One region of the Paenibacillus sp. TSM33 genome, then DNA from elsewhere that is predicted to be linked to it. Evidence: riboswitches for the same ligand, from Rfam matches in the RefSeq annotation. Region 1 holds a riboswitch; each other region holds the start of a gene.
The links. A riboswitch is a leader RNA that binds a small molecule or an ion and turns the genes downstream of it on or off. The one in region 1 is predicted to bind thiamine pyrophosphate.
Positions count from the first base shown of each region.

Region 2: another riboswitch for thiamine pyrophosphate. It lies ahead of ACN6NF_RS13195 (thiamine phosphate synthase); the one in region 1 lies ahead of thiC (phosphomethylpyrimidine synthase ThiC).
Region 3: another riboswitch for thiamine pyrophosphate. It lies ahead of ACN6NF_RS01910 (ABC transporter substrate-binding protein); the one in region 1 lies ahead of thiC (phosphomethylpyrimidine synthase ThiC).
Region 4: another riboswitch for thiamine pyrophosphate. It lies ahead of tenA (thiaminase II); the one in region 1 lies ahead of thiC (phosphomethylpyrimidine synthase ThiC).

Region 1 covers NZ_JBLZXB010000009.1:130,696-138,487, forward strand. The annotation lists gene ACN6NF_RS03860 (alpha/beta hydrolase) at 190-1,227, opposite strand; gene ACN6NF_RS03865 (IclR family transcriptional regulator) at 1,526-2,269, shown strand; TPP riboswitch at 2,385-2,496, shown strand; gene thiC (phosphomethylpyrimidine synthase ThiC) at 2,684-4,528, shown strand; gene ACN6NF_RS03875 (hypothetical protein) at 4,736-4,888, opposite strand; gene ACN6NF_RS03880 (YitT family protein) at 5,395-6,231, shown strand; gene ACN6NF_RS03885 (DUF1648 domain-containing protein) at 6,426-6,782, shown strand; gene acnA (aconitate hydratase AcnA) at 6,848-7,792, opposite strand, start outside.
Region 2 covers NZ_JBLZXB010000017.1:294,132-301,923, forward strand. The annotation lists gene ACN6NF_RS13175 (ThiF family adenylyltransferase) at 1-898, opposite strand, end outside; gene ACN6NF_RS13180 (thiazole synthase) at 895-1,662, opposite strand; gene thiS (sulfur carrier protein ThiS) at 1,665-1,868, opposite strand; gene thiO (glycine oxidase ThiO) at 1,865-3,013, opposite strand; partial or broken gene ACN6NF_RS13195 (thiamine phosphate synthase) at 3,076-3,663, opposite strand; TPP riboswitch at 3,990-4,098, opposite strand; gene ACN6NF_RS13200 (ABC-F family ATP-binding cassette domain-containing protein) at 4,184-5,737, opposite strand; gene ACN6NF_RS13205 (hypothetical protein) at 5,921-6,910, opposite strand; gene ACN6NF_RS13210 (hypothetical protein) at 6,897-7,451, opposite strand; gene ACN6NF_RS13215 (hypothetical protein) at 7,453-7,792, opposite strand, start outside.
Region 3 covers NZ_JBLZXB010000006.1:13,109-20,900, reverse strand. The annotation lists gene ACN6NF_RS01920 (bifunctional 2',3'-cyclic-nucleotide 2'-phosphodiesterase/3'-nucleotidase) at 1-887, opposite strand, end outside; gene ACN6NF_RS01915 (pyridoxamine 5'-phosphate oxidase family protein) at 1,106-1,540, opposite strand; TPP riboswitch at 1,809-1,918, shown strand; gene ACN6NF_RS01910 (ABC transporter substrate-binding protein) at 2,113-3,156, shown strand; gene ACN6NF_RS01905 (hypothetical protein) at 3,165-3,608, opposite strand; gene ACN6NF_RS01900 (thiamine-binding protein) at 3,668-3,961, shown strand; gene ACN6NF_RS01895 (ABC transporter permease) at 3,958-4,734, shown strand; gene ACN6NF_RS01890 (ABC transporter ATP-binding protein) at 4,780-5,733, shown strand; gene ACN6NF_RS01885 (TatD family hydrolase) at 5,726-6,571, shown strand; gene nfsA (oxygen-insensitive NADPH nitroreductase) at 6,749-7,492, opposite strand; gene ACN6NF_RS01875 (heavy metal translocating P-type ATPase) at 7,780-7,792, opposite strand, start outside.
Region 4 covers NZ_JBLZXB010000018.1:90,519-98,310, reverse strand. The annotation lists gene ACN6NF_RS19425 (arginase family protein) at 1-778, opposite strand, end outside; gene ACN6NF_RS19420 (winged helix-turn-helix transcriptional regulator) at 883-1,224, shown strand; gene thiE (thiamine phosphate synthase) at 1,632-2,321, opposite strand; gene thiD (bifunctional hydroxymethylpyrimidine kinase/phosphomethylpyrimidine kinase) at 2,318-3,148, opposite strand; gene thiM (hydroxyethylthiazole kinase) at 3,145-3,987, opposite strand; gene tenA (thiaminase II) at 4,016-4,705, opposite strand; TPP riboswitch at 4,839-4,941, opposite strand; gene ACN6NF_RS19395 (NAD-dependent malic enzyme) at 5,014-6,735, opposite strand; gene ACN6NF_RS19390 (glycosyltransferase) at 7,134-7,792, shown strand, end outside.

The DNA.
Region 1 (7,792 bases):
TGCATACGTACCCAGTATATTCGCCGTCTCATCGGAAATATGTCTATGAACTCACTTCATTCGGGTCACATCTGTTACACAGAACAATAATGACTCTGGAAAATAAAAAAAGAAGCCCGCCTACGGCACGAGTTAAGTGACCATAGCCAGGCTTCTTTAAGCGAAGAAGAGTATTTTCGAAAAATAATTTTAGTTCGTAGTCGTTTGTTTGTGGGCATCGGCGGTGGTTTTCTTGTCCTCCAGATCCTGTACACTGCTTAAAAATGTCGAGACCCGTCGCAGATATTCACGGGGGTGCTCTCTGAAAATGAGCTCATGTATCCCGTTTTTAACAATCCATACACTGGAAAGCGGGTTGGTCTGATTGGCAGCGAGCTTTTCCGCAATGGGGTAAGGAGCTTTTTCATCCTGTGTACCATGCACGAACATGATTGGAAACGGATAGTCCTCCTTTTTAACCTCCTGATATGGAATCTGATGCAAGCTGGTGCCGTTTAAGACTGGAAACAGCAATTCCAGAATTTCCAAAGATGGATGTCTCGGCAGATTAATTTGATTGTGAATGTTATGGTATAGCGTATCCGGTTCGAGTAGGAAAGTGCTGTCCAAGATCATTGCGTCCACATCTTTGGTTTGCAAGCCCGCTTGAAGTGCGGTTCCTGCTCCCATAGAGAAGCCCCATACGATAATTTCCGATGAGCCACGTTGCTTTGCAAGCTGGATGGCCCCAAGAAGCTGTTGGGATTCCGCCTTACCTCCGGTTGCGACGGCTTTGCTGTTTTGTGAAGCGAATCCGTAATCGAACATAACCACATTAAAGTTCAAACGATGGGCATAATGCGCCAGATCATACATGGGAATCCAGCTTTCTTCACGGTTAGCCCCATAACCATGACTGAAAATAATCGTTTTCCGCGATTGATCTGCCGGAATATACCAGCCTTGTACCATACGGCTGCCATCTTTGGCTGGGAAGCTGACTTCCTCATATGGCATACCTTTGGCCTGCATCGGATTAGAGTACAAGGGTGCGACAGTGGGATTCGTAAGTACCCAAGCGATGTAAGCATGCAAGGCAATAAAGCAAAACAACAGAAAAAATACAACCGACAGCAGCAGAGCAATCACAATGTGCTTGAACCGCAGCAGACGGGGATTAAAGAGTGGGGTGGACGGCTCCTGAACAGCGGTCTGTAGCTGAGCGTTGCGCTGGGATGTCGAAATCATGTAAGAGCCTCCTTATATAAAATTGATTTTCGAATCATAGAATTTAGGTATAATTCCACTTGAAAATAGTAGGGTATGTCCGTATAGATACCTATTATCGTATGATGGGGATTATCCAAAGTCAACGCCTGAACCGGAAAAGTAAAAATGATGCAAAGAATTGTCGATGTTTGTTCTTGTTCTGTAATGTGGTTGTCACAAAAACATCGGTTTACAGTGGCTGCGACTATTTTATATAATTTATGTAACCATGTTTCATAGTGTGAAACGAATATGGATACAAGAGGAGCGGTTCGCGATGGAAGACCGTAAATTAACCGTCCGCGCTGTAGAGCGTGCACTTGATATATTGCTGTGTTTTACCGCAGATTCTGATCTTGGTCTAACGGAGATTGCCTCCCAAATTGGTCTACATAAAAGCACCGTTCATCGTCTTTTGACTACGCTGGAGGATCGGGGGTTTGTCGTTCGGAATGCCGAAACGGAAAAATATCGGCTTGGCTTTCGCATATGGGAGCTGTCCACGCATTTGTCCCAAAGCGATGAGCCAGCGGTGTTGTTACAGCCTGCAATGGAAGGACTGCGTGATCGCTTAGGGGAGACGGTGAGCTTGTACCTGCGGGATGGAAGCATGCGTATTCGCATACAAGCCGTGCAGAGCAATCAGGCGATTCGCAGGGTTGCGCCTGTGGGAGCGCGTATGCCGCTGGCTGTGGGAGCCTCCAGCAAGGTGCTGGCGGCTTTTATGCCGCCACAGGAGCTGGAGGTACTGCTAAGCGGGGATGAATGGCCACCTTCGGTAGACCCGGAGGTTTATAAAGCCCAACTCCAGGACATTCGTGAGAAGGGCTATGCGACCAGCTATGAAGAACGTGAGCCAGGAGCTGCGGCTGTGGCCGCGCCTATTGTGAACCGAAAGGGACAGGTGGCAGCGGCTTTATCTGTATCCGGTCCGGTCAGTCGACTTGCGCCTGAGACGCTGCATGATTTTGCTCCGATTTTGATCGAAGCGGCCAAGGAAATGGGGCTTATGCTCCCGTAACAGGGTTAACACAAAAGGGAACCATAGAGGGTTGCCAAAGCCATAAATTTAAAGTAGTCTGATAGAGATGGCGGGTTGTCTGTTATAGCCGCCAGTTCAAGCGAATAGTAAGTATCACAGTTACTGGGGGAGCCTGTAATGCGGGCTGAGATGGAATCGGGCAAGATTCCGGACCCTTTGCACCTGATCTGGATCATACCAGCGTAGGGAAGTAATCGGCCATTGAAATGTATACGCAGCTGCTATCTACGGCCGCGCATTGGAATGTGATTATTCCACGTGCGCACGGTTTGGATAGCTGTCTCGTTCGATTAGCCGGTTCCCTAGGGAACCGGCTTTTTTGCATAGATCAGCGCCACCCTGGGAATGGTTCCGGATCGGTGTGTCATTTCAACGAAACGGGAGGAATGGACCATGAAACCGACGGAAACAGAAGGAACAAAAGAAACAGGAGTGAAATTAGCAGATGTAGGGTTGACGGGAATAAGAGAAGTAGAGGGGGAGAAGGACCACGCGGAGCAAGCTAGTGGGATAAAGCCCTTTCCGGGGAGCCGTAAGGTGTATATTCAAGGTTCTCGGCCGGACATTGCCGTGCCAGAGCGAGAAATTACGCTGCACCCCACACATACGCCGGAGGGCATGGAGCATCATGAGCCGTTGCGTGTGTACGATACGAGCGGTCCGATGACGGACGAAGCCTATCAGGTGGATATCCATCAGGGCTTGCCACCATTACGACGAGCTTGGGCACTGGAACGGGGGGACGTGGAGGCTTACGAGGGCCGCGCCGTTAAGCCGGAGGATAATGGGCTGAAGCCCGGCTCCAAACGGGAGACAGTGGAATTTCCCGGCGTGACCAACCGTCCGCTTCGAGCTGTGCAAGGACGCACCGTGACGCAAATGCATTATGCTCGGCAAGGGATCATTACGCCCGAAATGGAATTTGCGGCGATCCGTGAAGGAGTAGAGCCCGAGTTTGTACGGCAGGAGTTGGCGGCTGGACGAGCGATTTTACCTTCTAATATCAATCACCCGGAAAGCGAGCCCATGGTTATTGGGCGCCATTTTCACGTGAAGATCAATGCAAACATTGGGAATTCCGCGGTTTCGTCCTCCATTGAGGAAGAAGTGGAGAAGATGACCTGGGCTGTACGCTGGGGATCAGACACCGTCATGGACCTGTCCACAGGCCGTAATATTCATACGACGCGCGAATGGATCATCAGGAATTCGCCTGTACCGATTGGAACGGTGCCGCTATATCAGGCACTAGAAAAGGTGAACGGCGAAGCTGAGAAGCTGACGTGGGAACTGTATCGAGACACGCTGATTGAGCAGGCGGAGCAGGGAGTGGACTATTTTACAATCCATGCGGGTGTATTGCTGCGATATATACCGATGACGGCGAATAGAATGACGGGAATTGTATCCCGGGGCGGGTCGATCATGGCAGCCTGGTGCCTTGCACACCATCAGGAGAATTTTTTGTATACGCATTTTGAAGAAATCTGTGAAATTATGAAAGCCTACGATGTGGCCTTTTCTCTCGGGGATGGTCTGCGTCCAGGGAGTATCTATGATGCGAATGATGAAGCACAATTTGCGGAGCTGGAAACGTTGGGCGAGCTAACGCAAATCGCATGGAAGCATGATGTCCAAGTCATGATTGAAGGGCCAGGACATGTCCCTATGCACAAAATCAAGGAGAATGTGGATTTACAAATGGAGATTTGTAAGGAAGCTCCCTTTTATACTTTAGGGCCGCTGACGACGGATATCGCGCCAGGATATGATCATATTACCTCAGCTATCGGGGCGGCCATGATCGGTTGGTTCGGGACATCCATGCTGTGCTACGTTACGCCGAAAGAGCATTTGGGTCTGCCGAACAAGGATGATGTCCGCGAGGGAGTTATTACCTACAAAATTGCCGCACATGCCGCCGATCTGGCGAAAGGCCATCCACGGGCACAGCAGCGGGACGATGCTTTATCCAAGGCGCGTTTTGAATTCCGCTGGCGCGATCAGTTCAATCTTTCGCTTGACCCTGAGCGGGCCTTGTCCTACCATGATGAAACGCTACCGGCAGAGGGGGCCAAGGAAGCCCACTTTTGCTCGATGTGCGGTCCCAAGTTTTGCAGCATGCGTATCACGCAGGACATTCGTGCCTATGCGGCCGATAAGGGACTGAATGCCGAGGAAGCCGTCGCCGCCGGGATGCGAGAGAAGGCAGAGCAGTATCGGGAAGCTGGGCAGTAAAAATCGGTAGCGATACGAAAGTCAATCAACTGGGAAGCCTCAACGAAAAGTACAGTTAAGCTCGTCAGAGGTTGATTTCCATGAACGTATGAGCTAAGGTTTAGAAACGCGTGAGTAACAAAAAGCCGTGGTTCTCTACAGTCGATGTAGAAACCACGGCTTTTCAGCTTATGTAAAGCGGGATTATGCTACCGGATTAACGGCGACTTATTTTTTACCCATTTTTTCATTCAAAATGTCCTGAAAGCTGAGCTTCTTCTCCGAGCTATCTTCTTTCTTCTGCATACTCACCGGGTTGGCACGTTGGTATTGGTGGTGAAAAGGCATCAGGGTGTGGACAGTTAAGTTCATGGTATTCATGTGGTCATTCCTCCAATTCCATTTTGTCAAATTCAGATTGAGTTGCTTAGGACGTCTGTATAGGACTATTTGTATGTACTTGATGTCGTAATGCCGTGTAGGTTGCTTGGTAATGTTTCAATCATTATACCCGCATTTATCCAAAGTAAAACGCTTTTGACATAAAACAGGAATATGGTCGTATGTGTCCAAATTGTGTATTAGGAGGATGGTCATTTTAGGGGAAAATGTGCCTAGGGCCTAAACAAGGGCTAGAGGCCCGTTTTCCTGGTTTAGTAGTCGGGATTGTGTTTTTTTGTCGAATAACCTTGTATTAGCGGAATTCTGCAGAATTCTAAGGTTGGACTAAGGCAGTCTGGTGGCGAATTAAAGTGTCAAAGTTGTATTGACTTTATGTTGGGTAGTAGATACCATGAACTGGTTGTCAGCGTATTTTGGTAAGAAGAGTCAGCCAATCCATCTGGCAATTCATCCGTTGAAATGTTAGAGAAAGGATTAGAACATATATGAAAAAAAGCATGGCAGATATCGTATTTATTATTGTAGGTGCGTTTTTATTCGCGCTGGCTGTTAATCTGTATGTGATCCCGAATGAGTTTGGCGAGGGGGGCGTTACCGGGGTCACGATCATCCTGTACTACCTGTTTCAGTGGTCTCCCTCGATCGTCAATCTGGTGATTAATGGCTTGCTGCTGATTGTTGGATATAAATTTTTGGACAAGAGAACGACCCTGTACACTATAATTGCGGTCGCTTTTAACTCGTTGTTTTTACATTTAACGGTCAACTGGCGGATTGATTCGCATGAGCCGACGATTAATGCCATATTTGCCGGAGTGATGATAGGAGTTGGAATTGGCTTAATTGTACGGGTCGGTGGTACAACGGCAGGAACAGTTATTTTAGCCCGGATTGCCAACAAGTATCTGGACTGGAATATCAGCTATGCCTTGCTGTTTTTTGATCTAATCGTTGCTTTCTCTTCCTATTTTATTATTGGTCCAGAGAAATTAATGCTGACTATCGTTATTTTGTACGTCGGTACGAAGGTGATGGACTTCATGATTGAAGGATTGAATCCGAAAAAAGCGGTCATGATCATTTCGGAGCATCAAGATAAAATTGCCGAGATGGTCATTACACAAATGGATCGTGGAGTCACCGTCCTGTCAGGCCACGGATATTACACCAAAAATCCAAAAGAAGTTTTATATATCGTCATTAGCAAACAAGAGGTGTCAGCGCTTAAAAAGATTGTGAAAGCTATCGATACAGCTGCATTTATCACCATTCATGATGTGCGGGACGTGTTCGGAGAGGGCTTTTTGGATATTTCGAAGTAGTTTGGCATGCAAAGGTAGGATATAAGAGAACGTGGCTAGAGCCGGTCCTGAGAGGATCGGCTTTTTTGCATTTAGTAGTGAGAATGTCTTTTGCTAACCGCATAATTTCTCTTTTACTTAGCCATGGATATAAAAATATAGATTGCTGATATGTGTATAATATGAATTGAATCAGCTCTAAAAGGAGAACTTCCATGCGAAATAGATTAAATATTTTTAATGTGTTGTCCTTTCTTGTGTCCGCTTTGCCTTTCGTCATCTACCTTTTCATGTATTCGACAATGCCCAGAAATGTAGCAATCCACTACGGTTTTAATGGGGTGGCTGACCGTTTTGTTGACAAATCCTCTCCTGAGGTATGGTTGTTATGTGGACTTAGCCTCATATCATTTATGATTATGCTTTTGCTTCAGCCTGTTCTCAGACGTCGATTCAAGAGCGAAGAAGGCTCTGAAATGTTGAAAAGCCTGCCTGGTCTCATTACAGTTCTTATATCTGTTGTATTCTCGACCATAGGCATGTGTTTTCTTCTGAATGCTTCGGGCATGTAAAAAATCCCCTCTCCATTGCAGTTTACACCGCATTTGGGAGGGGATTTTCATTATTCACTCGATCATTACGCTTGAATCATTTGACGCAGTACGGTTTGCAAGATACCACCGTTGTGGTAGTAGTCGATGTCGACGGTGCTGTCCAGACGGGCAGTGACCGGGAATTCGAACTTGGTGCCATCCTCGCGTTTGGCTACAACCGTAAGTTCTTGACCTGGTTTCACGTCATTGTCAATGCCGAGGATGTCGAAGGTTTCGCGACCGTTGAGACCCAGGCTGGACCAGCCATAGCCTTCCTGGAATTGCAGCGGCAGTACACCCATACCGACCAGGTTACTGCGGTGAATCCGCTCGAAGCTTTCTGCAATGACGGCTTTAACACCTAACAACAGCGTACCTTTGGCTGCCCAGTCACGAGAGCTGCCTGTGCCGTATTCCTTGCCGGCGATGACGATCAGGTTCTGATCGGCTGCCTGATATTTCATGGATGCATCATAGATGGACATTTCCTCATCCGTTGGCAAGTACTTGGTCACACCGCCTTCGGTGCCTGGAGCTACATTGTTGCGGATACGGATGTTGGCGAATGTACCGCGCATCATGACTTCATGATTACCGCGACGGGAGCCGTAGGAGTTGAAGTCCTTGCGTTCCACGCCATGCTCCTTCAAGTACAGTCCTGCCGGGCTGGAAGGGGCGATGTTGCCTGCTGGTGAAATGTGGTCCGTCGTGACCGAATCATTCAGCAAGGCAAGTACACGGGCATTACGGATTTCCTTGATATCCTGCACACCATCCTGAAGCCCTTCAAAGAATGGCGGATTTTGAATATAAGTTGAGTTTTCATCCCATTCATACAATTCGCCTTCAGGAACCGGAATGGAATTCCATTTTTCGTTGGCCGTAAATACATTTTCGTATTTGCGACGGAACATATCCGGGCTCAGAGACAGGCTAATCGCTTCCTTGATTTCTTCGGAAGTAGGCCAGATATCTTTCAGGTAGACAGG
Region 2 (7,792 bases), on a different contig from region 1:
TATCTGCTAACTCCGCGAGATTCAGATGTGCCCGAATGGCGGGTCTTATCTGAACAGTATCCCTACCGCATAAAACATCTGTTTTCTGGCGATGAGAGGCTGATAAATAGGGGTACGTCGGTTGACTACCGCAGGAAGGACAATTCGCCTTTTTAAGACGATCCACTGCTATTGCTACATACTCATTTTTCCACAGATCAAACGAAAGCAACTTTCCTCTCAAGTCCGCGGGATATCCACCAAGAAGTTTAAAGGCTTCTGTAGTCTGGTTAGCGGTAACCATCTGTACTGCCTGCGGAATAATGCCGGCCGTATCACATGTCTCTCCTCCAAACGGTACAGTTCCCATCAGACAGTGTAGACAAGGCGTTTGACCCGGTAAAAAAGTGTAAGTTACACCGTAGCTACCCACACATCCTCCATAAATCCAAGGAATACGATGCTTGAGAGCCACGTCGTTCATAAGAAGCCGGGTATCGAAGTTATCGGTTGCATCCATCATGAGATCCACACCCTGGATTAACTCTTCCAGCTCTTCTACCCCAACATCCAAGATATGTGCATGTATGATTGTTTCCGAATTAATATCCTTTAATCTTCGCTGGGCCGCTATTGCTTTGGGACACCTTTGCACAGCATCACTTTCCTGAAAAAGCTGCTGACGCTGCAAATTGCTCCATTCCACATAATCCCGGTCTACGAGACTTACCGTACCTACACCTCCACGAACTAGCGTTTCTGCAATACCTGTACCCAGCGCTCCAACACCTATGATTAATACGTGAGAGGAAGCAAGCCGGCGTTGTCCTGCAGGCCCAAAGGGCGCAAACCTTTCCTGTCTGGAATAACGGTCACTTTGTGGTGTGCCAGCACCGGATTTTTTTTCAGTTATCCTCATCCTTGAACCATGCCTTCTGTTGGACTGCTTGCCGAAGCATACCGTTTTACAGGAATCATCCCTGCCTCAAAACCATATCTGCCTGCACGCACAGCCAGCTTCATAGCTTCAGCCATTTTCACAGGGTTCTTCGCCCCCGCGACAGCTGTATTTAGCAGAACACCATCTGCACCCAACTGCATCGCCATTGCTGCGTCACCAGGTGAGCGAATGCCAGCATCGACGATAACCGGAACTTCCGCTTGCTCGATAATCAACTCTAATGAAAACGGATTGAGCAAACCATGTCCTGTACCAATCGGTGACGCCCCAGGCATAACGGCATGTACTCCAAGCTCTTGCAACCTCTTCGCTAGTATCACATCATCCGATATGTAGGGCAGTACAACAAAGCCTTCCTCTAGCAGCTTTTCACTAGCTTTCAACGTTTCAAAAGGGTCAGGCAACAGCGTCTTGCTATCCCCAATGACCTCCACCTTAATCATATCGCACAAGCCGGAAGCTTTTGCCAACTTGGCTATACGGATTGCCTCCTCTGCCGTTGTTGCTCCTGCTGTGTTGGGAAGAAGTGTATACTGGCTCAAATCCAGTGTATCAAGAAAATGCTGCTTATCCCGTTCCTCTAAATTCAATCTACGCACGGCAAACGTTAATATTTCCGTCTCAGCAGCCTCTACGGCTTGGGATTGGATATCCAAATCCGAAAATTTCCCTGTTCCCAGCAACAGCCTTGAGGTAAAAGTTGCTTTTCCAATGGTTAACATGATCAACCGCCTCCTACAAAATGTACAATTTCCAGGCAATCTCCATCCTTAAGTACCGTTTCATGATGATCTTCACGGGTCAATATATGCCGATTCAGCTCTACCACTACGGTTTTCACCTTTAAATCAAGTTCATGCAGCAATTGATCCACACGAGTAATTCGATTAGAAATGGTCATGCTCTGTCCGTTAATGGTCAGCTTCATAAGCTTTCCTCCTTGAGGAGTTCAGAAGAAAATTTGCTTATTCCAAGTGCAGCCGCACCAGCCCCTTTAAGCATGGCTGCCATCGCTCGTCCAGTCGCATCACTAAGCAGGACACCGTTGCGATAATGCCCGACTGCAGCATAGGCACCCTCTACTCCAGGAATAGGGCCAATGAAAGGACGCTCTGCAGTTGCCTGCGGACGTAAGCCTGCCCAAGCACGTATAAAAGAAGCTTCTTGTACACGGGGCAACCAGGCAGATGCACGTGCTAAGAGTCCTTCTAAGCCTCCTACGGTCACCTCTTTGTCATATTGATGCGGAAGACTCGTCGCACCAATCCAAAGCTCGTTATTCTGTTTAGGCACAAGGTAAACATCGTCGGCATAAATGGTATAATCCAACGGATGATCCTTCAAGGAGACTGCTACCGCTTCGCCCTTAACCGGATAAAGTGGATAATCAAATCCAATCTGTTCTAGCAATTTCAAGCTGTCCAAGCCTGCGGCAATCACGACCTGATCGCAGGAAAAAAATCCACTATCTGTTTGCACACCGCAAACTCGACCGTCCTGTATGACCAGTTCCTCAGCTTGAGTTCCGGACCATATTGTTGCTCCCAGTACCGCAGCTGCCCCTGCATAAGCACGACTAAGCTGAACAGGGGCCACTTGTGTCTCCTTTGATCGGTATATAGCCCCAATTACTTGATCTGCCAAGCCGGGAATCCGCCGGGCCACTTCCCTGGCATCCCACCAAACAGGACAATCATCCTCTCGCATATTGGCAGCATTCCAGCGTTTTTGGCCCTCAGCTTCCGAACGAAAGGGGGTCACAAAGCCTTCTGTTCGAAATTCCACTGAAATACCCGATAAACGTTCCAAATCACAGATAAGGTCAGGGAATGCATCTCGACTTGTACGGGCAAATCGTGCCAGCTCATGGTCTGCGAACTCTTCACTTTCCGCTGCCAGCATTCCCACCGCTGCTCCTGATGCTCCCTCACCAGGGATCCATCGTTCCAGCATGATCGTACTTCTTCCCTCCTTAGCCACATGATAAGCAATGGAACTGCCGATCACACCTCCGCCTATGACCAAGCATTCAGCGTGTCCTATCGCTTTTGTCTCTGTATGTGTCTTTGGCATTTGTTCCGTGTCTCCTCTCCAGTGAGTATTCCGCTTTCTTTAGTCTTGTTTCTTGCTACAGATTCGTGAACTACAAGATCTATCATTCGCCTATATTCCATCGCTGCTGCAACGGGTGACTCTGCTTCCCATATACCAGACATCACTGCAATTCCGCTTGCTCCGGCATGATAAAGCTCTGGAACATGGTGAGGTTGTATGCCTCCCAGCGCTATCACCGGAATGTCCGACAATCTGCAAATGCGTTCAAGCTGTGCTACACCCCGCGGTACAAGACCGCTCTTACAATGGGTCTTATATACATGGCCAAATAGTACATAGTCTGCTCCCGCCTGCTCAGCAGTCTGCGCCTCCTCCAAGGAATGTACAGACACTCCACATCGTGTACCCTTCGGAATTAGACTTTTTGCATCCACCACAGATAACCCATTAGCTGGTAGCTGGACAGCTCCTACAAAGGTAAGCATAGCTATGTCCACACGGTCATTTACTACAATTTGCTGCAAAGGAACTCCCTGCTCGATCATGCTACGAGTCAAAGAAAGCAAAGCAGAGGCACCCTTCTGTTTCAAACGTGCGTGTACATAATGAATACAAGGACAAATAGCAGCAGCCACTTGGGGTACATTCACGCAGGAGACACTTTCCATCGTAATTACGTGTAATTCGATCTCATTTTCACCTCTCTTGGACTAAAAAATTGAACTAGTGTTATAAAATAATCGGATAAGCTGAACCTATATAGTTACAGCCCCATATTAGGTAATATCATACGGAGCAGCCACATGTGCCAGCAATAATGAAAGGAGATCGTATGTAAAATCGTCTACGGAAGCTCGAACAAATGAAGATGATTGAAATGCAAAAAACCACTTCCAAAGGAAGTGGTTTGACGAACGTTCGAAATCAAACGGACATTATATCCGTAGACGTATATCGTTCCCCGCGCAAACAAAAGTAAAGAGCTGCTACCTTGTTTGTACGGAACTCACTTCCCTACGCTGGCATAACCCAGATCAGGTACAAAGGGTCCGAAATCCATTTATTCCGTCTCAGCCGCATGGGCGGCTCCCCTAGTGTGACTATTTTATTGTATCAGCTAAAGATAGCTTAGCATATTTTCCTAATTCTGCAAACCCCACGTCGTGTGAAATTTGTCAGAACTGGATTTTAGTTAACTTTACTAGACCACTCTTCTACATTCCACGTTTTGGTTACCCAGTCCTCGTAAAAGTCCGGTTCGTGGGATACAAGTAATACGGTCCCTTTGTATTCCTTCAAAGCGCGTTTGAGTTCATCCTTTGCTTTGACATCCAAGTGGTTGGTAGGCTCATCAAACAGTACCCAGTTGCTCTCACGCATTAACAGTTTACAAAGGCGGACTTTAGCCTGTTCTCCACCACTAAGCGCAGACAAAGGCCGGGTGATATGCTCATTCTTCAAACCACAGCGCGCCAAATGCGCTCGTACTTCATGCTGATTCAAATGCGGAAATTCATTCCATACATCGTCAATCGGTGTAATTTTCTCCGCCTTTACTTCCTGTTCAAAATAAGCAGGCTGCAAGAAATCCCCTTGATAGGTTTTTCCGCTGATTGGAGGTATTTTCCCAAGAATGGTTTTGAGCAACGTAGACTTACCAACACCATTGCAGCCAACAATTGCGATCTTTTCGCCACGTTCGATCGTCATAGACATTTTAGGCAAAAGGGCATGAGTGTAGCCAATTTCAAAATCAATCCCCTCAAAAACCGTTTTCCCGCTTGCACGGGCTTCTTTGAACTGAAAGGTTGGCTTTGCGGCTTCTTCAGGCTTATCAATACGTTCGATCCGATCAAGCTGCTTTTCACGGCTTTTTGCACGGCCTGATGTAGATGCGCGCGCTTTATTGCGCTGAATAAAATCTTCCTGTTTCTTAATATATTCCTGCTGCTTCTCATATGCATCAATATGCTGGGCTTTGTTCAGATCCGCCATTTCAAGAAACTTTTCATAGTTAGCTGAATAACGGGTCATCTTAGCAAATTCAAGATGGTAGATGACATTAACAACCTGGTTCATAAATTCAGTATCATGTGAAATTAGGATAAAAGCATAGGGATAATCCTTCAAATATCGCGTAAGCCATTCAATATGCTCTACATCCAAATAGTTGGTAGGCTCATCCAGCAGCAGTACATTCGGCTTTTCCAACAGCAACTTAGCAAGAAGCACCTTTGTCCGTTGCCCCCCACTAAGTGCTGCTACATCCCGATCCAGTCCGATGGCAGAGAGACCTAATCCATTCGCCATTTCTTCAACCTTCACATCAATGAGGTAAAAATCCCCCATATCCAGTTGCTCTTGAATTTCTCCCATCTGTTCCAGCAAGACTTCCAACTCTTCGGGAGAAGCCTCTCCCATTTTGTCAGTAATTTGCATCATTTCCTTTTCCAATTCCAACAAAGGAAGAAAAGCGTCTTTTAATACATCACGTACTGTTTTACCTGGCGTCAGCTTGGTGTGCTGATCCAGATAGCCATAACGTACACGTGGAGTCCATTCCACTTTGCCTTCATCTTTAAGCAATTTTCCAGTCAGAATGTTCATGAGTGTCGATTTACCAACACCGTTAGCTCCTACCAATCCTACACGTTCCCCCGCAAGTAATCGAAAGGAAACATTTTTAAATAATGCACGATCTCCAAAGTTGTGGGATACATTTTCTACAGTCAATAAACTCATAAGCTGTTTTTGGCTCCTTATTGTCATCGGCACTGCCGACTGTTCTTATTTCATATTACATTTCGTTTCTTTCAAAGTTTTATTGTAGCACATCCAGCAACCTTATCGGAATATTGAAAACAGCGAAATTTAAGGTTTTTCATATAGATTATTCTAAAAAAGAAAAACCACCCCGGAGGGTGATTATTTCAAGTCATTATAATGTTGATACTCGAAGTACCCCGCAGCTGCCGCAGATTTTTCATTTGTAAAATGTTCAATCGCTTTAAAGGGAGCTGGACATGAATCTCTATAAAAATATTTCATTCCAGTGTCTGGTTCTATGCCACCGATAATAGGTTGCTTTCTAACGACTCTGCCACCACCAAACCCGTAGTTATTGTAATACCTGTCTCCAACTGGAATACCTTGGACAAAAGCGATCATCCCCACATCATCTACCGTGTTATACCACTCCTCTTGTGGAATAAGTGGTAGGGTGAACGTATAAGATATGCCGTTACGTGATGCCTTTTCGTTGTGGATATTAATCATTCGAGCCAAGTCCTCCTGAACGCTACGAACTATGGTAGAACGACGCATTTGCTCAAATGTTTTGGGATCATTCAGTAACGAAATAGGGGTCTGACCCTCAAGCTCCCTTTGGAAACCCTCCACCCATCTGTGATTCCGCGCATCATATGCGTGCAGATAATTGTCCAGGGTGAATCCCACACTATTGCCTGCTGCATCAACATAGGCATAAGGCTTTTTTTCGCTCCACTTGGGGTCTATGACCGCTTGTCCATACGTATCTTTGTAGGTTGCTGAAGCGAACGTATAATAACCATCATAATCCAGAATTACAACGACTGGTATGTAATCCAATAACGCACGTTGTGCTGTTGTATCTCCATCAATGCCCATATTAGTGAAGAAAGTGTGCAAGAACGTGGCCAGTGCTTTTCCTTTATCTACACGAAAAAATTTATCTGATCCATATCCGGCCTCGCGTTCCTGGCGTTCATTCTGTGAGAGCACAACACCTGCATCCTGAACAGCGGTACGGAGAGCAGACGTATATTTCATTTCTAGCTGCTGGGCTTCACGCTGATTCTGCACTCGTAAATCACTAACCACACCAAAGGGCAAAAAGAGTAAGATAAATATAACTGCAAAATCAGTAATCTTCATTCAAAACCATGCCTCCGTAAGAAGCTGAAACTGCCGGCTTTTCGTTATCTGTTCCACCCAGAAGCCATGATTTGTACAAATCCGCAGGAGTCCGATTCGTATTATGTAATCGTACTGTAAAATAATCACCGGCCATCAAGGTATATCGACGTGCCTGTTCCGACTTGGGCTGCTGATTATCAGGAAACAGTACAGGTAAAATTTGCGGGTTATAGTAACCATCGTATACAGCTTCATAATCGCCCAGGAAACTGTCTGGCTTTGCCGCATCTGCATAATTCGGCACATATTTTTTGTGCATATGCTCCAATTCAACTTCGTACGTATTACCTGTCAGCTCCAGATCAAGCATAAAATCGTTATACATCGTCGGTGTAATGTAACCTTTGGTTCTTACCATGTCAACAAAATGTATAGTCGAATGATATGTATTTAACCCGGATATATCATCTTGCCGTTCAGCAGCTTGAGCTGCGGGTACGATGTACAAAAGCAATACAGCTAGCAGCGCCGCCAACAGCTTAGATATTGTTTGAACCACTTCAGTCCTCCCCCAATTTCTCAAAACGTACAGATGTTATGTCTCCATTCCCATTACGCTGTGGGTACATGGCATATATAGAGGAAGCATCCAAGGAAGATACATCAGGCTCAAACGGTTCAGAATATACATCGTACTCTGAACCGTCAACTTGAACCGAAATCCCCTCCTGCAAGTTCAAGCGAATGGTCTGAATGACTTGAGTCCCTTTAATCCGTTGCGGCGTCTCAACCCCTATAGTACGGGAGATCCGTCCCTCAGATTGCTCCTCCTGCTGCGACCTTAATTCCAGTGCGCTATCCAGTTGACTGGACAAGTTTGCTGCTGCTGCACATGCGGTT
Region 3 (7,792 bases), on a different contig from region 1:
ACCCCGCTCATATCTTTAAAATCTGAGCTTGGGAAAGATTTATGAGCATGCCCAAACAAAATCGCGTTAATTCCGTCTACCTTGCTCAAATATTTAACGGCATTTTCCATCATTGGCGTTTGCGGCACATCCTCATACCCTGTATGTGCAAGCACGACAATAATGTCAGCCCCTTCTGTTTTCATTTGAGGAATAAACTTTTTGGCTGTTTCCACAATATCCTTCGTAACGACCTTATCCTTCAAATTGGCTTCATCCCACTGCATAATTTGAGGTGTTACCAGACCGATTACACCCACTCTGAGTGTGTGCTCTTCGCCCTTCTCATCCATTACTGTTTTATCAAGAATCTGATAAGGGGTAAAATAGTTTTTAGTAGCTTGGCCCCCTTTATTAACATAAACGTTCGCATTTACGTAAGGAAAGTCAGCGCCCTTGAGGGATTTGTCCAGAAAGTCGAGACCGTAGTTGAATTCATGGTTACCCACTGTAGCTGCATCATAGCCCATCAAGTTCATCATCTTATAGACCGGATGAACACCGCCTTCTTTCTCAAAGGTTTTGTTGCGGGCCATATAATCGCCTAATGGGTTGCCCTGCAGCAAATCACCGTTATCAAACAGCATACTGTTTCTTGTTTCACTACGTGCCTTCTGGATCAAACTAGCTGTACTAACCAAGCCATATTCGTTGGTTTCTTTGTCTGAATAGTAATCATAATTCATCAGCGCCCCATGAATATCCGTTGTCTCCATGATCCGCAGATTCACCGTAGCGCTATCGCGGGAATCGCTAGCTGCCCAGGATGGAGCTGCTGAAAACACCAGCAGGCTGCAAGCTACAACTGCTGCTGTAAACCCTTTAAACCAATTTTTACGAAATAACAAAATATACCCCTCCTCATTAAGGTGTATGCCTCATATACATACTTTTGCACATATATGTAAGCTTTGAACCCACCATTCCTATTTTAATCCAACGTAGGACAAAAGAGTAGTCATTTGCTTAAAATATTTATGAAAAAGTAATTAGTTTCTGCACAAAAAAAGCCAGTAAATCTCCTGAAAAGGTCGGGAATTTACTGACTTATAAATTTATATTGTTTCTATTTCGTCCACACTTGGCGCTCCGTTTGTTGACCCACGTACTCAATACGAGTCGGATTGACGTCTAAAATGACATAATCGGGATCATCCGGTCCAGAAAACCATTTTTTCAGAGAGTCATTCCACACTTGTTTGCGTAACCCCTCATCAGCTGTAACCTGGACGGTAGCTTCCACTTCCAAGACTTCCTTCGTGCCACCCACTTCATAACCCAGCAGCAGATAAGCATTCGGATTGTCCTTTAGCTCCTCCACTTTATGTGTTTTGCGATCTGTCGCCAGATGAATGTTCATTCCATCGTTAAAAAGGGCCATATAGCGTACCTTCGGTTTCCCGTCCTCTACCGTACCTAACGAGCAAAATTTGTTGTTATCCAAAGCCTTCACGATGGCCTGTTCCAGCTGACTACGATCCAATGTCTCCGTTTTACCCACAGTACAACAACTCCTTTTTACGAATTAGAATTCTATAGGGCTATGCCACTTTGGCACCAGCTCTTCTGGACATACTGTGCAGCTGTTCTGAAATAACATGACCGGATCAGTTCTGAATGATTCATGTTCATTTTCAGATCGAAGCTCACAGTAAAAGTGTACCCTGTCGTTCGGCAAATGAACCGTGAGCGCTTCCTTAAGGCTGGACAGACCCGCCTTCAAGGCATATAATCGTCGTAGTAAACCCGAATAACGAACCCATTAAACCATACAATGCCAGGGGTGCTGGAATCGGCCGGCTGAGAGTGTGTCCCAAGACACTGACCCTTACAACCTGATCTGGGTAATGCCAGCGTAGGAATGCTTAAGCAAGATGTACCTTTTATTAAAACAGGACATCCCTTACTTTGGTATATACAAGCGCAAGCGTCCCGAATCTCGGGGCGCTTTTTTTGTTGAAGATGAAGTTGTTGGAAAGATTGCGTTCCGGCAGATGTTATTTTGTGAAAATGGGGAACATAAGCTGTCTGATTGGACGGATAACGGGTAATTAAAAAGGAGAGAACACAACGATGAAGCGCATGAAAATGTTAAGCCTGAGTATGGTCAGTCTATGGCTCATGGCTCTGACTCTGGCCGCTTGCGGCGGCAATCACCCTACATCGCAAAAGGAGGTTCCTGCTGCCGACACTTCAACGTCTACCTCGGCAAAGGGGCTCAAAGATGTTAAAGTCGTACTTGACTGGACACCCAATACGAATCACACGGGACTCTATGTCGCCAAGGACAAAGGATTTTACGAAAAAGCAGGCTTAAATGTCCAAATTGTTCAACCTGGTTCAGGGGGAGCCGACCAAATGGTTGCTTCGAATGCTGCACCTTTTGGTATCAGCTATCAAGAAGGCGTCACTCAGGCTCGCATCCAAGGCGTACCACTCGTATCTATCGCTGCGGTGATTCAGCATAACACCTCTGGCTTCGCAGCTCCGGTAAACCGCGGAATTAAAAGCCCGAAAGATTTCGAGGGTAAAAGCTACGGCGGCTGGGGTTCTCCTGTAGAAGAAGCGGTCATGAAATCCATCATGGACTCAGACCAAGGTGATGTGAGCAAAGTGAAAATCGTCAATATGGGCAATGCAGACTATTTTACAGCCGTGAAGCGGGATATTGACTTTGCCTGGATATTTTACGCATGGACCGGGATTGAGGCCAAGCTTCGAGGCGAGCCCTTGGATATGCTGTATGTAAAAGATTATTCCAAAAGTCTCGATTACTATACACCTGTAATTGTGAGCAATGAACAGACGATAAAAAACGATCCTGACCTAGTCAAAGCGTTCATGGACGCTACCGCACAAGGCTATGAATACACCATCGCCCATCCGGAAGAAGCCGCAGATATCTTAAGCAAAGCTGTGCCGGAGCTGGACAAAAAACTGGTACTTGCTAGCCAAAAATGGCTAAGCCCGCGTTATCAGGACGATGCCACGCAATGGGGCGTACAAAAAGCGGAGGTATGGCAAAACTACTCAGACTGGATGTATGAACGCAAGCTGCTCAGCAAACCTTTGGAAGTCGATAAAGCCTTCACAAACGACTTCTTGCCCAAGCGTTGATCATTTTGTTAAAACGCTAAATTACCAGCTAAATAAGACTGAGCTAGAAAAGTGAACGAGGCTCCACTACGCGGACGGATGGTGCTTCCCAGCGCCACCGCCCCCGGATTTCTCGAAATAAAGTCCTCAGCAGGGTAGAAATCCAGGGACAAAAGCGACCGCTTCGCTTGTACAGCACCATTCCGTCCACTTCGTTCTCGTTCCACTTGGTCTACTTCTTTAGTCTCATGGTATCTAAACGCAAAAGCAGGTGCGCTTATGTGTAAAAATGCCACACAACTTAGCTTTAAAAATAAGGTGCTTTTAAGACGGTTGGCAGCGGAGCGGTTCATTTGAATCTGGAGAAGCGAAGCGGTCGCCTTTGCTGTTGGATTCTTACCTTTAAAAATTAATTCAAAGAATCCCCCGGCAACAGCGATCGTAAGATCAAATGAAACGCGAAGCGGTCTCAACCACCTTAAACCAATCTTATTTTCCTAGAACTTAAAACTAAAGGACAGGTGAAATTCACATGGCTAATACACTTCTTAGTATTCAAGTCATCCCTAAAACTCCTAATAACGAAGACTCTTATCCCTATGTAGACAAGGCGATTGAGTTCATCCAGCGTTCCGGTGTCAAGCATCAGGTAAATCCATTGGATACGACAATGGAGGGCGAACTGGACGAACTGCTGAAAGTCGTCAAAGATATGCACGAGGCCTTGACAGAAGCTGGAAGTCCCAGTGTCATTTCACAGATCAAAATCGCACATAACCCGCAGGGCATCAGCATGAACAAGCTGACCGAGAAGTATCGCCCATGAATCCGAAAGGCAAGAACGCATCCTGGTGGAAAAGCGTATGGCCGCCCCTTGTGGCGGTCCTCTTCTTTTTAGCGGCTTGGCAGGGAGCGGTTTCCTATTTACATATTGAATCCTGGCTGCTGCCAGCTCCATCCCTAATCGTTCAAGAGGGCATGGCGCAATCGGCGTTGCTTGGCACCCATACATGGGCTACGATTCGCCTGACACTTGCGGGATTTGCTATAGGGACAGCAACTGGACTGTTGATCGCCATCGTTCTTCATACGATTCCTTTTCTCAAATCTGCTCTGTACCCGCTCTTGATCCTTAGCCAAAACATTCCGATTATCGCCCTCGGTCCGTTGCTCATGGTATGGTTCGGTTTTGGCGTGCTGCCCAAGCTTATGGTCATTACATTAGTATGCTTTTTTCCCGTGGCTGTAGCAGCCATGGATGGGCTGACACGGACAGACCGTATGATGATGAACTATATGCGGATGTCGGGTGCAAGCCGCCGGGCTATTTTTATGAAGCTGGAGCTGCCTCACTCCCTGCCACAAGTCTTTTCTGGCATTAAAATCGCTGCTACCTACAGTGTGATGGGCGCGATTATTGCCGAATGGATTGGAGCCAGTGAAGGAATTGGATATTATATGTTGCTGCAAAAATCTGCCTATCGTACGGATCTCATTTTTGCCGCTATCGGTATTATTGTTACACTCAGCTTACTGATGTTTGTCGTTATTCTACTACTGGAGAAATGGTTGGTGCACTGGAAGCCCGATCAAGAATAGCCTTCACATATTGCATTAAAGCATTAATGAAAGGACGTGGCACATATGAGTCTGCATCCGACGGACTTGACATCACCACCCGTGGCTGATGAACAGCAACAAGCCGGAGAACCGCAGGCAATGGCACCTGCTCCTCCTGCTATGGAATTGGACGGGATCAGCCTCGCCTTCCGGGAAAAGCGAAGCTCACTGCCTGTACTACAGGATGTATCCATTACCGTTAAGCCGGGCGAATTTGTCTCCCTCATTGGTCCGTCAGGCAGTGGCAAAAGTACGCTGTTTCACATCATCGGCGGGCTGCTCAAGCCGCAGCAGGGACATATTCGTATGCATGGACAGGACGTGACTGGTGAACGCGGTCATATTAGCTATATGCCGCAGCAGCCCGCCCTTTTCCCGTGGCGCACCACGCTGGACAACATACTGCTCGGGCAGGAAAACGCACCGCGAAAGGATGCAGCAGCAAAGTCCCGATACGTCAGCGAACGTGAACGGCGCAAAGAAGCCTTGCAATGGCTTGAGCAGGTTGGGCTGGGCAAGTTCGCGAATGCGTATCCGCATACGCTATCTGGTGGCATGCAGCAACGTGCGGCCTTTCTTCGCGCCTTGCTTAGCCCACAGGAATTAATGCTGCTGGATGAGCCGTTCAGCGCACTCGATGCGCTGACACGTGCAGACATGCAGCAATGGTTATTGCGGATGTGGGAGAAGAACCGCCGCTCTGTGCTGTTCATTACCCACAGCATTGAAGAAGCGCTGTTGCTCTCCGACCGCATTTATGTGCTGTCGGCGCGACCTGCTTCAGTGATGCATGTCGTAGACGTTCCTTTTCCTCGCCCGCGTAGGGAAGAAATCACCCTCGATCCACGCTTTATGGAATGGAAGCGGACAATGACTGGCTGGATGCGTGAGGAAAAGCACAAACTGGACGGCGATATGGACACCGCTGAAAGTGTCCGTAAAAACACCTCTGACGGCGGGGTAAACCATTATGAATGATTGGAATGTGCACTCTGCATTGAGATTGAACGTCGCAGCAACTGTTCCCTTAATCGACGCACACATTCATGTAGACAGTTACCCACCTGAACAACAGGAGCTATTGCTCGCTTCCCTTGCCGACAACCATGTAGAAGCCATCATAGCCGTGTCCATGCATCTCGCCTCCAGCCAAGCCAACTTGCGCCTAGCTGAGCGTTGGTCCGGGCTAGTACGTCCAGCCTTCGGCTTTCATCCCGAACAGGCTCTGCCATCACAAGCTGAGCTTGATCTGCTGTTTGACTGGATGGACAAACATGTACAGCAGATGATCGCGGTGGGTGAAGTCGGCTTGCCCTATTATAATCGGCTGGAGGCCTCACGCCGTGGAGAGCCCTTTGACCTTGCTCCTTACGTAGCGCTGCTGGAGCATTTTATCCAGTTTGCAAGCAAGCATAACAAGCCCATCGTGCTGCACGCTGTTTATGAAGATGCAAACATAGCCTGCGACCTATTGGAACGTCATGGCGTTACGCAGGCGCATTTTCACTGGTTCAAGGGCTCTGCCACCACAACCGAGCGTATGGCCCGGAATGGCTATTATGTGTCCTTCACACCGGATCTCCTGTACGAAGAAGAAATCCGCAGTTTGGCAAGACAGTATCCGTCTGATCAGGTTATGGCAGAGACAGACGGCCCATGGCCGTTCGAGGGTCCTTTTACCGGACAGCAGACACATCCACGGATGACTGCCGAGGTCATTCGCGCGTATAGCAAGCTGACCCGCCAAGATGAAGCTGCTGTCCGTCAATTATTTTATGATAATACGAGCCGCTTCTACTCCCTGTGTAATTCATAAAGGCATATCAGCTATTTACTAAAAGGCTCACAACCACAACTTGTAGTCAAAGCAAAGAACCTCCTTATATACGCAAAACTTAATCATGCGTAATCAAGGAGGTTCTTGTATTTTACATACACGTGTTGCTCAAATGCCGCTCACCCATTGCAGCATTTTTTTGTCGCTGCTCCACTTTTATTGCTTCAAGAAACCCTTCTGTTCCAAAAATGGCTTCAACTGCAAGCGCGCTGGTTCGGTCAGTCTCGTCGCCATTTGCTCAGACCAAGGTGTAGAGCGTTGACCGCCCGTACGTTCCTTCAAATACTCGGCTGATGTGTGGTCGTATACCTCTACAGCTTTCATCGTCTGATTTTTATCGTAACCGTTCATATGCAACACACCGGACAGTGGAAGACGCGGACGCAAGCCTGTTTCCTGATCCGGTACACCAATGCACATACCGAACACTGGATATACCAGCTCTGGTAACCCTAACAACTCGGATACCTCTGATATTTTAGTACGAATGCCCCCGATGTAAACGATGCCCAAGCCGAGTGATTCAGCGGCCACCGCTGCATTTTGTGCAGCTAACGCGGCATCAATGGTTGCAACCGTATAATTTTCGACGGACCCTTCATAGGAAGGCTGGCCTGGCTGATGATGAATCGTCACCTGCTTCAAACGATACAGGTCTGCGCACCACACCAGAAATGTCGGGCACTGCTCAACATAAGCCTGCCCTCCTGCCAACTCGGCCAGTTTTGTTTTCAAAGAAGGCTCGGTAACGGCAATAACGGTATATGCCTGCACATTGCTGGACGAGGATGCCATTTGGCCAGCTGCCACAATAGCTGCGAGCTGCTCGTCGGTAATGGGGTCTGACTTGAATTTTCGCACAGACCGGTGGTTCATCAACAAGGAAATCGTATCATTCATGACTGCTTCACTCCTAATCCATAATATAAGCTCTTTATCTGCTTCAAGCTGTGAGTACACGAGTAGGTTTTTGCATGCTTGCATGGCACTCCTACAAATATTATGAAACTTTCGAGAATGATAAGCAACCTGACGCAATGAAGAGGGTTTGCATGAATTAAATAAATGAAATACACAACAAAAAAGCAAGTACGCACAAAGTCAAAATTGTACGTACTTGCTTCAATTAAAAAATGATCTCGCTACAAATGCCAAGCAGCATGCGTCTGCCTAATACATCAATACATTTACAGCTTTACC
Region 4 (7,792 bases), on a different contig from region 1:
GTATTTGCATTGTTCCCGCAGGAGAAAGATTATAGGGAGCTTCAGGGTTGGCGAATATTAAAGAACGAAATACTTTTGGATCAAGTACATCTAAATCAAGGTGAATCGCCAGGTGCTTGATGCCGCTTTCTTTAATCCATTCTTTTATAGATGCGGTACTGGTCGTTAACTCTTGGGTCCCAGCAGTTCGAATCCCTAATCTTTGAATTACTTCAGTATCTGTTTCTGTAGTGGTAACACCTAGCTTTTGAAATGTCTCTGAAAATTCTTTTGTTTCTTCTTCTGTAGGAGCTGCTAATCCAGCGATAAAGACATTTTCAGGTTTAAGAGGAATTTTCACATGTTTTGCGAACTCCTCATCTCCTTCTCCCAAAAGGTTCCCAAGCGGTAATGTATGTCCGTTATCATAGCCCACATATCTAACTAAATCACTGTGAGCATCAATCCAAATTAATCCTAATTCTCCGCCGTATCGTTCGTTTAAATAGGCAAATGGGGCTTGCTCGACTAAGCAGTCACCACCAAACATTACTATGCGATCTGGCTTATGAGCGTCAATGATATGTTGAGCAGCCTCTAATTGTTCAAGTAGCTGTTTTCTCCCATACATACCGTTCTCGTTGGCAAGCGGAGTTCCATCATAAGCTTGAACTGGAACATGAATAAGGGGTTGAGCATTGTCTGGGGCTAGCCAAGCCAGCAGTTCAGCTCCAAAAGAGTAGTTAGGATTGTTTCCTCCTTGCCATTGCGGCATTAACAGGCGTATTGTTTTAGTCATATTTTCTCTCCTTTACTTCAAATTACGGTTAGTATAAACTGAACGCAAATAAAAACGTAGTACGCACTAATTTGATAGGTACTACCCGAAAGGATAGTGTGAATATGAGTATGGCTGAATTTAAAGGTAAAGTTAAAAATATTCAAGATACACCTTTTGGTTATACATTGTCTGTTATTGGTGGTAAATGGAAAATGGTTATTATTTATCTTCTGGCCGAAAACCAAGTGGTTCGCTTTAATGATCTAAAAAGACAAATCGGAGCTATTACATATAAAACGCTGAGTTCACAGCTAAAGGAATTGGAAGCGGATGGATTGGTGAATCGGAAAGAGTATCCGCAAGTTCCCCCTAAAGTCGAGTACAGCCTCACAGAAAAAGCGGAAACACTATTGCCTGTTTTGGAAGGGTTATGTGAGTGGGGAACCCAAAACCAATATAATTAAATATCGTTTTCTAATTGTTCTCGAATGCTATACGAATATTAGAAAAGACGATTGACATATATTTATAGTTAATCAGGTATTCAACAAGCTCAAGTGTACTGGGGATAGAAAGCTTAAAAATCAGTATCTTTTGGGGGGGATATTTTTGACTATGGCGATTATTTTATTTATAGCGAATATTCTACTTATTCTTGTTTCAATCGTTGGTATTGTTCTGTTCATGGGGATATTGTATAGGGGGTACATTTTGCTAGGATTACTTATTGCTGAGAAAAAGAACACAAGAATTCAAGTTGTTAAAGATTAATTTGTTACAACACAGAGCCTCATTCCTACTTTATTAGTGGAAATGAGGCTCTTGCGTGAATTATAGAAGTGACAAGGGTGAAGGAAGGTATATAGCATTTCTATAGTTTTGGGGACATCCCCGGATGGTTGATGCTTAGCAATACCTTTTGTTTTAATTCCTCTGCAGCAGCTCGAATCTGTTTTGCCTGCGTCACAGCCGAAATCACCGCTACACCATCGGCACCCGCACCTACCACTTCCTCCACACGGTCTACCGTAATGCCACCGATCCCGACGATCGGAAGGTCAATTCCCGCTTTGCGTATCTCATGCAAAATGGCTGGACCCCGCACGGCGTGAGCATCGTCCTTTGAGATGGTGGGATAGATGGGCCCGACGCCGAGATAGTCCGCACCTTGCAGAATGGCTCGACGTGCTTCCTCAATCGTATGCGCGGAGACGCCCAGAATTCGGTTTCCAATTCGCGCGCGTACAGAATCAGCCGATTCATCGTCCTGACCGATGTGGACGCCGTCGGCATTGAGCTCAAGAGCCAGCTCCACATCGTCATTGACGATAAAGGGGATACCAGCGTGGCGGCACAGATCTTGTAGCTGACGCGCAAGTTTGAACATAGGACTCCCTGTTAACGCGCCGCGGCCCTTTTCCCGGAACTGGATCATGGTTGTGCCACCAGATAGAGCCTCCTGCACGACCCGACTTGGTTCCGTAAGGCAGTTCATGCTTCCGAGAACCAGATACATCTGTAAATGTCGCCGCATCATCTCAGGTAATATCCGGCCGCTCATTGAAGGATCTCCTGACGACGGCGGTAGGCCCAATGATTGGTTGGACCGTGTCCCTGTCCCAAATACAACGTATCCTCAATCGCTGCCTGAATAAAGGCTCTTCCATTCAAAATAGCTTCCGGTACAGATATGCCTTTCCCTAATTCAGCGGTAATCGCTGCTGAAAACGTGCATCCTGTTCCGTGTGTATGGACAGTCCGCACCCGCTTGCCGCCCAGCTCTGTAAAGGCTGTTCCGTCAAAGAGGAGATCAATGACCTGACCGCTATTCTCGCTCTCCTCATCGTGGCCGCCCTTGATCACAACGAACTTGGGGCCCAGGCTGCTAATATGTCTCGCAGCTTCGCGGCGATCCTCCATCGTACGTACGCTTATCCCGGTTAAGGCCTCCGCTTCCGGGATATTTGGTGTGACGACCAGAGCCAAGGGGAGCAGGTCGTCGTTCAAAGCCTGCACCGCCTCGGGTTGCAGCAGCTTTGCGCCCCCTTTGGCAATCATTACAGGATCGACGACAACCTTTTCCCAGCCGAACTTTCGAATCTGCTCGGCCACAAGACGGATGATGCCTGCATCAAACAGCATGCCAGTCTTTAGGGCGTCGACTCCAAGATCTGACCCTACAGCTTCGATCTGTTGCGCTGTTGCTTCCTGTGGCAGCGGATATACACCGTGAACTCCCAAAGTATTTTGTACCGTTATGGCCGTAATAGCCGACATACCGTATACGCCAAGCTCCTGAAAGGTTTTGAGATCGGCTTGAATTCCAGCCCCGCCGCCGCTGTCTGAACCGGCAATCGTCAGCGCTCTCGGTACATGCACGTCTTTCATCGCGCACCACCTGCTGTAGTCGTTCCGGCTTTACGGATCGTGACATGCCCCTCCAGCGAACCAGTATGTAGTTTGGCAAGCTCGTCGAGAAAGGCAATCTGGAAGCTGCCCGGCCCTAGCTTTGCGGTATGCTCTGCGGCTCGGGAAGCCGCTGCACCGTAAAATGCCAAACCTGCTGTACCTGCGAGCAGCAGGTTGGGTTCAACTGCTGCAAAGGCGCCCAACACAGAGGTCAGCAGGCAGCCTGTTCCGGTTACCTTCGTAAGCAGCGCGTCTCCGCCACTAATCAATCGTACTTCAACCCCATCGGTGATGACGTCCTCTTTTCCAGTGATGGCAACCATGGTATGGAGCGTTTGCGCAGCCCGAACTGCCAGATCGACATTACTGCTGTCAGCACTGCCGCCTGCATCTACCCCCTTAATCTCACGGGCTTCTCCGATTAGATGGGCGACTTCGGCTGCATTGCCCCGGACTAGTGAGATTTTAACTTCTTTTAGGATCCGCAGTGCTGACTCGGTTCTAAAGCTAGTCGCTCCCGCACCGACCGGATCGAGCAGAACTGGAACACCATGAGCATTCGCCGATTGTCCAGCCATGATCATGGCATCCACCAGCTCACGGTTTAGCGTACCGATATTTAACACGACGGCGCCCGCTATTTTTGCCATATCTGCTACTTCCTCGGGCGCATAAGCCATCACCGGGGAAGCGCCCAGCGCATACAGGCCGTTGGCTGTAAAGTTGGTGACTACCACGTTGGTTATATTATGAACGAGGGGGTTGCTGTTTTGTACCTTTGTCAGGAGCTCCGAATAACTTTGTTCCCATATATTCATTATGTTTATCCTCTCTCATCTATACTGATTATTCCAAGACCGTAGCGTGCATTTGGACGGGCCATTGTTCCTGCTTATAAGCCATATCCCAGAACATATATTCCAGCTGGCAGCTTAGCATAAAATGCTCAATCATCCGCTCTCGCTCGGCAGCCGTGGCGACTTTCGCCCAAGCGTCCACACGCTCTCGATATTTGGAAGTTACGTCTTCAATCTGGTTACCATAGAAGCGAATCCACTCATAGAACGGATGAGACTCGTCTGGCCTTACCTCATCCATTAGCCTGCGTCCAATTTCAAGATATGTCCATGGACATGGCAGCAGCACGGCCATGATTTCCCCAAGACTACCCTCATGTGCGACTGTCAGCATATGGCGGATATAATGATGAGCGGACGGGGCAAGTGGATATCCCTGCATCTCTTCATAAGTGACACCTGCGATAGCACAAAAATTTTGATGCGGATGGACCTCGCTGTGGAGAATAAAAGAGATCTGTTCGTTAAATACAGCCATATCCTCCCGGCTCGTGCTTTTGGAGATCGCGATGCCGTAAATCCGCATGTAGGCGTTCAAATATTCAAAGTCTTGTTTTACATAGTGAATCAGCTGTTCCCTTGTTAAATTTCCTTCAGCAATACCTCTCACAAAGGGATGCTCATAAATGGCTTGAAAAATGCCATCCGCCTGCCGACGGAGCTCTTGCGAAAAGCTCATTTCCCCACCTCCAACAAAAATGGAGAACAAGAAGTCCCGTAAGATACAATTCTCGGAACAACGCCAAAAAGCCGCCCCGAAAACTGGAGCGGCTTCAATATAGGTTCAATGCGCAAAAACGCTTGAAACCTTATATACGAAGGCTCCACTTTCCTACGCTAGTACGAACTAGATCAGGTTCAAAGGGTCCAAGATTCATTCTTGTCTCAGCCATAGTGGCTCCCCTAGTGGACTTTCCTATTCTTTTGACTAATACTGTACATTCGTTCCCTATGTTATGTCAAACCGCTTTTGATTCGGGTGAAGAATTAGTGAGGGTGATGGACTATACTTTCCACGGCTTTGACCTTCACATATTCCGGTTTCCACATCGCATCCCGAATGGCTTGTTCAATATTTGGAAGGTGTGCCTGAGCTACCTGATCCTGAATTGCGGCCTTTGCTACCGCAACCGCAACCGCGAACGAGACATCACGTAATTTTCGGATATGGGGCAGCAGTGCACCGCCAAGTTCATTTGAATCTACGGCATTGGCAACGGCATCAGCAGCTGCGGTAAACATGGAAGGAGTGATTCTTTTAGCCTTGACCACAATCGCACCCAGACCCAGTCCCGGGAAAATAAAGGCATTGTTCGCCTGTCCAATTTCAAATTTCGTACCGTTATAGGTAACGGGCTCAAAGGGACTTCCCGTAGCAATCAATGCTTTGCCATCAGTCCATCGTATCAAATCCTCGGGTACCGCTTCAGCAAGGTTGGTAGGATTGGACATGGGCATAATGATCGGGCGTTCCACATGCTTTGCCATTTCCTTGATAATCTCTTCAGAAAAGGCACCCGCTACACCGGAAGTCCCAATCAAAATTGTAGGTTTTACCTGACGGATGACCTCCAGCAACGGTATTTTATCGTCTTCCGAACGGGACCATGAGCTGATTTCTTCCTTTCTACGCACATATGGTTTCTGATAATCCAGTACATCTTCCATATCGTCCGTTAATAGCCCACGATAATCAAAGGCCCAAAACGACCTGAATGAATCTTCTTCAGGAAGCCCGTCCTCGATCATAGCGCTCCGTATTTGGTCGGCGTTACCGATTCCTGCTGCCCCTGGACCAAAGACAAGTATTTTTTGTTCACGCAGCGGAGTTTTGGTGACACCTACCGCCGAAACAATCGCAGCCAATGTCACTGCTCCTGTGCCTTGGATGTCATCATTGAAGGTGAGAATGTTCTGACCGTATTTCCCTATAATGTGTCGTGCGTTCACGCTGCCCACATCCTCCCAATGCAAAAGCGCCTTCGGGAATTGGGTTAACGTTTTACTAATAAAGGTATCAATAAATTGATGATAGGCTTCTCCGCGAACTCGTTTATGGCGGTTTCCGATGTATAGCGGATCATTCAGCAGCTTCTCGTTATTCGTGCCGACATCCAGTACAATGGGCAGCACCCGCCCGGGATGAATGCCTGCCGCAGCTGTATATACAGCAAGTTTGCCAATAGCAATGTTAATTCCCCCGACACCCCAGTCACCAATTCCCAAAATACTTTCTGAATCCGTCACGACGATCAGGTCAACATCCTCACTACGCAAGCCGGAATTATAGAACGCCTGTCCAATTCCGTTCGGATTATCTATTGATAAATATACGCCCCCAGGGCGGTTGTACTCATGGCTGTATTCTTGAATGGCGGTTCCTACAGTCGGTGTGTAGACTACAGGCAGCATTTCACTCAGATGGTCGGTTAGCAGTCGATAGTAGAGTACGACATTTCGATTGTGAAGGTCGTTAAGTGAAGCATTTTTACGCAGCATGGTGGGCTGTGCCAGGAATTGCTGATATGCCCGAACGCTCTGTTTCTCCAATGAAAGGACGGTGGGAGGAAGAATTCCTTCCAAGCCCAGTTCTCTGCGTTCTTCTTCTGTAAATGCCACACCTTTGTTCAATAGAGGGTTTGCTAGCACGTCCTTTCCTCGTAAGGGAGTAGATAATGACCCATCACGATTGACATGAAATGCTTCCATAAAAAGACCTTCTTTCTCTATGTTTTTAATGATTATTCATGATGAAAGATGACATGTTGACCATAGTATGGACGTACAAATTGGTTTTATTCGTCTTTCAATCTATGACAAAATGACCATATGTGTATCTTTTTATTAATCCTATAGAACTAATTTTGGTTTCGAATTAACCTCGTAATTCGCACAGTTATAGTCTTAATGAATCAGGTCTAAATACTCTGTTTTTATCAAATATGAAAATTAGTTTTTCCTCTCTTGAATGCTTAGATATCAAGGGATGTGAGCTATTTTGTTAAGAAAATATGAAGTATTTGGACATTAATTTAATCTTACTAAGCAAACATTTTTAATTCTTTTTCAACAAAATAGAATTATTCGGAGGAAAAGGAGAGGTTTGTGTGCAGGGACCTATAGCCATTTTTAGCGATAACAACAGGGCTATTGATTATCCCAATGTGATTTGTTTTTACCAGTATATACAGTGTGAAGACACGGAGGCAGCTTCAGTCTACGAGGGCGCAAGTTGCTGCCTGATAGATTATAGGGAGCCGGGACAAGCCGTGCGGAAAGCTAATCAGATCCGTAGCCAATTTCCGCAAATGCCATTGCTATTAGTGACGGATGTAACCTTTCCGTTCAGTGATCAGCATATGGTGCAAATTATCGGAGTAGGCCGATTGCGTCTGCTATTTTGGCAAGCTAATGATACCGAAGAAATACTTTCTGAAATACAAAGCTTGCTCTATCCCGAGTATTCGACCAAAAGCCAACATGTTGCATTCATCTTGTCTGTATACAACGAAGAGAAACGTTTTGTTCATGTCAAAACCTTTGCTGAGCGACTGCAAGTCTTTATCCGCAGCCATATTATAGAGGGTTCGATTTATCTCATTGATGATGGCAGCCATGATGGCACGAATGCCTTGATTAAAGCGCTGGAGTCAGCAACGGACTTGTCCGTAAACCGGATTAACCAGAACCTGAGTCCACTGCTTCAAACAAGGGAATTGGGACGCAATACGCGCAAGGCAGGGACGTATCTGGAAGGAATGCGGAC